Regions from separate parts of the Laceyella sacchari genome, predicted to be linked through region 1. Evidence: riboswitches for the same ligand, from Rfam matches in the RefSeq annotation. Region 1 holds a riboswitch; the other holds the start of a gene.
The links. A riboswitch is a leader RNA that binds a small molecule or an ion and turns the genes downstream of it on or off. The one in region 1 is predicted to bind thiamine pyrophosphate.

Region 1 (3,411 bases):
TGAACGAAATAAGCTTGTCTCCAGAGATTGAACAGCCTTGGTTGGTAGAAGGCGTGGTCTTGTACCGCTCCCACTTGGGTCGCATCCCCATGTATGAGGCAATCGGCTGGTATCCATTTAAACATAACAAAGAAGAAACGCCGTAGTCAGCGTTTCTTCTTTGTTGTTGGCAGGTTATTGGTATAAAGAGGAACCTTTCTCTTTAAATTCCTCCGCTTTTTCCTTCAAGCCTACTTCCGCTGCTTCGGCCAGACTTAACCCGTTTTGCTCGGCATATTCGCGAATATCTTGTGTAATTCGCATGCTGCAGAACTTGGGGCCGCACATGGAGCAGAAATGGGCTGTCTTGGCCGGTTCCGCTGGCAAGGTTTCATCATGGTATTCCTGCGCCCGTACGGGATCGAGCGAGAGGTTGAACTGGTCGCGCCAGCGGAACTCAAACCGCGCTTTGGACAAGGCATCGTCCCGTTTTTGGGCGCCAGGGTGGCCTTTCGCCAGATCGGCGGCATGAGCGGCGATTTTGTACGCGATTACCCCTTCTTTGACGTCTTCTTTATTAGGTAATCCCAGATGCTCTTTCGGGGTGACATAACAAAGCATGGCGGTCCCGAACCAACCGATCATTGCCGCGCCGATGGCTGAAGTGATGTGATCGTAGCCTGGCGCGATGTCAGTCGTCAATGGGCCCAGGGTGTAGAAGGGAGCTTCTTGGCACACTTCTTGTTGAATGTCTACATTTTCTTTGATTTTATGCATCGGCACGTGGCCAGGCCCTTCAATCATCACTTGCACATCGTATTCCCAAGCGATCTTGGTCAGTTCACCCAAGGTATACAGTTCAGCCATCTGCGCCTCATCATTGGCATCTGCAATCGATCCAGGACGCAATCCATCTCCGAGAGAAACGGAAATATCATAGCTCCGCAGGATCTCGCAGATTTCCCGGAAATGCGTGTACAAGAAGTTTTCCTGGTGATGGGCGAGACACCAAGCTGCCATAATCGAACCGCCGCGAGATACAATACCTGTTGTACGGTTGGCAGTGAGCGGAATGTATCGCAACAATACACCCGCATGAATGGTGAAATAGTCAACACCTTGCTCGGCTTGTTCAATCAGCGTGTCGCGGTACATTTCCCAAGTGAGCTTGGCCGGATCGCCACCAGCTTTTTCAAGTGCTTGGTAAATAGGTACGGTGCCCACTGGTACGGGTGAGTTGCGGATGATCCATTCCCGGGTGTTGTGGATGTTTTTCCCTGTGGACAGATCCATGATCGTGTCAGCACCCCACAGGGTAGCCCAAGTCATTTTTTCCACTTCTTCTTCAATGGAAGAAGTTACGGCGGAGTTACCGATGTTGGCATTGATTTTGACGTGAAAATTTTTGCCGATAATCATCGGTTCCGCTTCTGGATGGTTGATGTTGCTCGGGATAATAGCGCGTCCGCTGGCCACTTCTTCCCGAACGAATTCAGGCGTCACATTTTCACGGATAGCGATGAATTCCATTTCCGGCGTGATGATGCCCTTACGCGCGTAGTGCATCTGGGTTACGCTTCGGCCAGGGCGCGCGCGCAATGGGCGTGAACCCGTTTGGGGAAAGGTGCGGAAGAGATTTGCTTTTTCCTCGGATTTGAACCCATTGTCAATCGGTTGCACCTTGCGGCCTTCGTATTCCTCCACATCCCCGCGTTCCAGAATCCATTGCCGCCGCAGTTTGGGCAAACCTTGCTCCAAATTGATTGAAGCGTCTGGATCGGTGTACGGGCCGCTGGTATCGTAGACGCGCACCGGTTCATTTGGGGTTTCTCCCTGAGAATGGGTGGTCGGAGACAATTGGATCTCCCGCATTGGCACCTGAATGTCCGGGCGTGAACCGGGTACATATACCTTGCGGCTATTGGGAAAAAAATATCGTTCCATGTCACAACACTCCTTGCGCTCTTGTTCGGACGGTCATATGGACAGGAGTTTGGCGCGCAGGGGCAAACAGAGGCGATGGTCGGGGTGATTAGAAATGGGGGCGCGTGCAAGCGCAACCGATATGTGCGGTGTGTCGATGCGCCGTGAGGAGAATACGGTGGTGTGTATGTGTGCATAGAAAAAGCCATACGCCCAGCGCGTATGACTTGAATGGTCAAAGTGTGAAGGAGCGCATCATAGCAGAAAATCCGTCGACAAGTGTCTTGTTCGACAAGGTTCCGCAATGAAGCGGTTCCAACCCATCCCTACGCTGGCATTACCCAGATCAGGTTAACCGGTCGGCGGCAGAGTGCTCCGCCCTCTCAGCCTGGCTTACTCCAAGCTCCCGTCTTTCACATATGAAGGTGTCCAGAATTTAAAGTATCATGACAATAATTTTCTGTCAACAAAGAATAGGTATGCCGTTCACATATTTGTCATTATTTTGCGAAAAAAGCGGGTTGGTGCCTGATTTTATCAAGCTATACTTAAATTGTAAGTAGTTGGAGAGTGAAATTTATTCTGAGATTAGAACATTAACATACACAATCATACATGGAATTTCAGCGTAATTGGGTTAGGAAGGGATGGGTGAATCATGCGGATTGAATGGTCTCATATCAGAAAATGTTATGAAATATCTGATGCACGGACCCGCCCAGCTCGGAACCAAATGAAGAACATCGGCTTACTTGATTTTTCAGCATCAGTCAGTGAAGGGATCACAGTGGTTCTAGGGCCACGGGGAGCGGGCAAGTCCACTTTGCTCCGAGTGACAGCGACAGTGATGGTACCGGATGACGGCAATGTGCTGTATCAACTGACAGACAAAGAAATGGTAGAATGGTCGCGGGGATGCTTGATGGCATCGGGAATATCCAGTGTGTCGCCGCTCAAACAAATCATTAGCTATATACCGCATGCTAAGCAACTTGACAATGATATGACCGTGGAACAGTCGCTGATCTTGCAAGCGCGTAGCAAGCGGGTGTTGCGGTCTCGCAAACGGGCGATGGAATTGCTGACGCGTTGGGGATTGGCCGGTGTGCGCCATACACCGTTGTACCAACTGCGCGGTGGGGCGCTGAAGCGCTTTTTATTGGCGCACGGATTGATCGGCAAGCCGCGCATATGGATTTTGGATGAGCCTACAGAGGGGTTGGACCCATTGGGGCGGGCTTTGTTGTGGCAAGAATTGCGGCACCCGTCCAAAGACCGGATTACGCTGATTGCCACAGAACGGGATATGGCCTTGGCTGAACTGGCTGATCAATTGATTTTGATGGAATGTGGCCAATGCCGGCGTCACGGCAAGCGCAAATGGCTGACTGCTGGCGTTAAGGAAGGCACGGTTAGTGCGTGGTATCGGACGATGCAGACTTTTTCCTATCAACAAGAACGATAACGGGATGAGGGAACCAGTATGACAGAATTGGAATTAAGGCTGGC
Region 2 (3,411 bases), 360 kb from region 1:
TCTCTACCTCGCTTTCCTCAGTTCGTTCTTGGGATCGGCTTGCGGAATCAGCATCAGCTATTATTTGGGAGTGCGCTTGGGGTATCCGTTCCTCAAGAAATATGGTGGCAAGATATTTATTACGCGCCGCCGCTTGCGAATCACGCAACTCTTGTTCCGCAAGTATGGAAACTGGTTGCTATTTGTTGGATATTTCATTCCTGGCGTACGCCATGTCACCGCTTACCTCGCCGGCATTTCCAAGATATCGCTAGCCCGGTTTTCCCTGTTCGCCTATACGGGGGCGTTTTTTTGGTGCGCTACCTTTATCGGTCTGGGGCATGTGCTTGGCGCGAATTGGGAAATGGTTTTCGGTGTGATGCACAAATACGGCGCCCGATTGTTATGGATTGTGCTTCCCGTTGTGGCGATCTGGTTGGGTTGGTACTTATGGAACCAAAACAACAACTCCTATCACACGAAGCAATAAATAGCAAAGCAACACACCATCACATGTTGACGTGATGGTTTTTTCATGGGGGAGGGCTGAACAATGGCTAAAGTGAGTATTCAAGTCGCCGGACAGATGAAAGAAATGGAAGTGGCTGAAGGAGCCAATCTTTTGCTGGAAGCGGCGTCACAGTCGATTCCGATTCCGTTCAAGTGCACGACAGGTCGGTGTGGAACATGCCGCGTGCGTGTGATCGAGGGGAGTAGCCAATGCAGTGATTACACAGATCCGGAATTGCACCATTTGAGTGAAACGGATTTGGCTTCCGGCCGGCGTCTGGCATGCCAAACGTTTATTTATGGTGATGTCACCATAGAAATCCCTTAAAGGAGCGAGTAGCCGATGATGCGCATACTGGACGTGAAAGATCCGGTCACATTAAGCCGGATCGTGGAGATCCAACAACGAGCCTACCGTATTGAGGCCGAGATCATCGGTTGTGATCAATTGCCGCCGCTTAACGATACAGAAGATTCGCTGAAATGCTCGCCGGAAACCTTTATTGGTTATTATGAGCGGGATGTGCTGGTTGGCGTCCTTTCATATGAACAGAAAGGGCAGCTGGTAGAGATTTGCCGGTTGGCGATTCACCCGGCATACTTTCGCCGGGGAATTGCTTCGCGCTTGCTGTCGCATGTGTTGGAACTGGATGATGCCACCATCTGGGAGGTGCAAACAGGGCAAGCCAACCGTCCTGCAATCAGCTGTTACTTAAAGCATGGATTTACGGTCGTGGAATCATTTACTTCGCCAGAAGGGATACAATTAGTGAAGTTGAGAAAATAATTGTTTTGATTTAAAATGAGATTGGACAAATGAATAAGTTGTCGTACCACTAGGGGTGCACAGGTTGTGCTGTGCTGAGAGGAACAAGTCGGTTCCAACCCTTTGAACTTGAACTGGGTAATGCCAGCGAAAGGAAGTGGGGAAGATCGTGAACCCTTTTTTGATTAGTAGCCCGATATCCCCATGGATATCGGGTTTTTTATGTTGTGGTGATGAAATTGGAATTGCACGTGATTTCAAGTCCTAAGCAGACCGTGCAGGAGTTGGCGCGATGTTGGCTTCGACTGGTGCCGGAGGTGGATTGGTTTCATTTGCGGTACAAGCAACTGTCGGATGACGAGTTGATGCAAAGAGCCAAAGCGCTGTTGTCTGTTGGCATTCCGGCGAAATCGTTGATCGTCAACAGTTCTGTGTCCGTGGCGGAAGCGCTGGGACTGGGGGGGATTCATCTCCCTGAGCGGATGCCGTTTCCCGCTATGTCCCCGGCGATGCGGGTGGGAAGGTCGGTTCATTCATTGGCGGCGGCAGAGCGGGCCGCAGCCGAAGGAGCCGACTATCTGATGGTTGGCCATATCTTTCCTTCCGCTTCCAAGCCGGGATTGCCGCCGTTGGGAAGCGACCGGCTTCGGGTGTGGGTGGAGCAGGTTAAGATTCCGATGATTGCCGTCGGAGGCATCGACGCAGGCAATGTGGCAGAGATCAAGCGTGCAGGTTGCCATGGCATTGCTGTCATCTCTGCAGTGGCCAATCATAAACAACCCGAGCGTGTGGCCAGAGAGCTGAGAAGAAGGTGGGAAAATGCAGACTGCTGAGGTGTTGATTATTGGGGGAGGCGTGATGGGATGCTCCATCGCCTTTCATTTGGCCCGGCGGGGGATCAAAAGCGTGGTCGTCGAGCGAGATGCTATTGGGAGCCATGCTTCATCTGCGGCAGCGGGCATGCTGGGGGCACAGGTGGAGATGGATGAACCTGGGCCTTTGACCGATTTCTGTTTACAGAGCCGCTCGATGTTCCCGGCGTTGCAAGCGGAGTTGCTAGAACGGACCGGGGTGGACATTGAGCTGAACCGGGCTGGGTTGCTGAAGGTAGCCCGATTTGATGAAGATGTGAAGCGCTTGCGGGAGCGTCAGGCATGGCAGACTGCTTATGGACAGACTGCGCGTTGGCTGAAGCCGGAAGAATGTTTGGCGCTTGAACCGAGTCTTCACCCGGAAGTGAGGGGCGGATTATACTTACCAGAGGATTGGCAGGTATCCGCTCCCAAGTTGACGCAGGCATTGGCGGCAGCGGCGCAACGGTTGGGAGCCAACCTGGTGCAAGGCACCGAGGTGCGGGCGATTGAGCGTAGCCCCGATGGGACGTGGCACGTTGATACCACGCAGGAGCATTGGATTGCGGACTGGATTGTTATCACCGCGGGAGTATGGAGCCAGTCCATCGCCGAGAAATTGGGTTGGCATTTGCCGATGACGCCCGTTAAGGGGGAGTCATTGGCATTGCGACCAAAAGAGCCGCTGTTTAGCCGGACGCTGTTTGGCCCGGAGTGTTATCTTGTGCCCAAGGCCAATGGTGAAATCATTGTAGGTGCGACGGAACGGGATGGGGCATGGGACGAAGAGGTGACCGCCGAAGCTGTGCAGAGATTGTTGCAATCCGCTTTTAATTTGGTGCCTAGATTGCGGGATAGTCTGCACACCCGTAGTTGGGCCGGGTTGCGGCCCGGTACGCCAAATCGATTTCCCTATGTCGGACAGTTGGGCGATGAGAACCGGGCAGTGATTGCGACCGGTCATTACCGAAACGGTATTTTGCTCAGCGCTGCCACAGGCGATGCCGTTGCTCGACTGCTACTGGGAGAGCCAGCGCCTGAATTGGCCGCGTTTGCCCCGATGAGCCAGGCGGATGTACAGAAGTGGGAGGAGGGATAAAAACGTGATCATTCAGTTGAATGGAGAGCCATTCACTGTGGCTGAAGGCACAGAGACGGTGGCTGATTTGGTCGCCGCCTTAAATTTGGTGTCGCGCATTATCGTCGTGGAACACAATCGGACGGTATTGACGCGAGATGATTATCCGCGTGTGGGATTGCAAGATGGAGATCAAGTAGAGATTGTTCAATTTGTGGGGGGAGGAT

Region 2: it holds a riboswitch for thiamine pyrophosphate, as region 1 does, so the genes downstream of both, NYR52_RS11760 (thiamine phosphate synthase) here and thiC (phosphomethylpyrimidine synthase ThiC) in region 1, are expected to answer to the same signal.

Annotation. Positions count from the first base shown of each region.
Region 1 is NZ_CP103866.1:2,777,012-2,780,422, reverse strand. It holds gene thpR (RNA 2',3'-cyclic phosphodiesterase) at 1-146, shown strand, start outside; gene thiC (phosphomethylpyrimidine synthase ThiC) at 175-1,923, opposite strand; TPP riboswitch at 2,209-2,322, opposite strand; gene NYR52_RS13605 (ABC transporter ATP-binding protein) at 2,561-3,367, shown strand; gene NYR52_RS13600 (GNAT family N-acetyltransferase) at 3,386-3,411, shown strand, end outside.
Region 2 is NZ_CP103866.1:2,419,927-2,423,337, reverse strand. It holds gene NYR52_RS11775 (DedA family protein) at 1-469, shown strand, start outside; gene NYR52_RS11770 (2Fe-2S iron-sulfur cluster-binding protein) at 533-817, shown strand; gene NYR52_RS11765 (GNAT family N-acetyltransferase) at 833-1,276, shown strand; TPP riboswitch at 1,318-1,428, shown strand; gene NYR52_RS11760 (thiamine phosphate synthase) at 1,489-2,088, shown strand; gene thiO (glycine oxidase ThiO) at 2,075-3,205, shown strand; gene thiS (sulfur carrier protein ThiS) at 3,210-3,411, shown strand, end outside.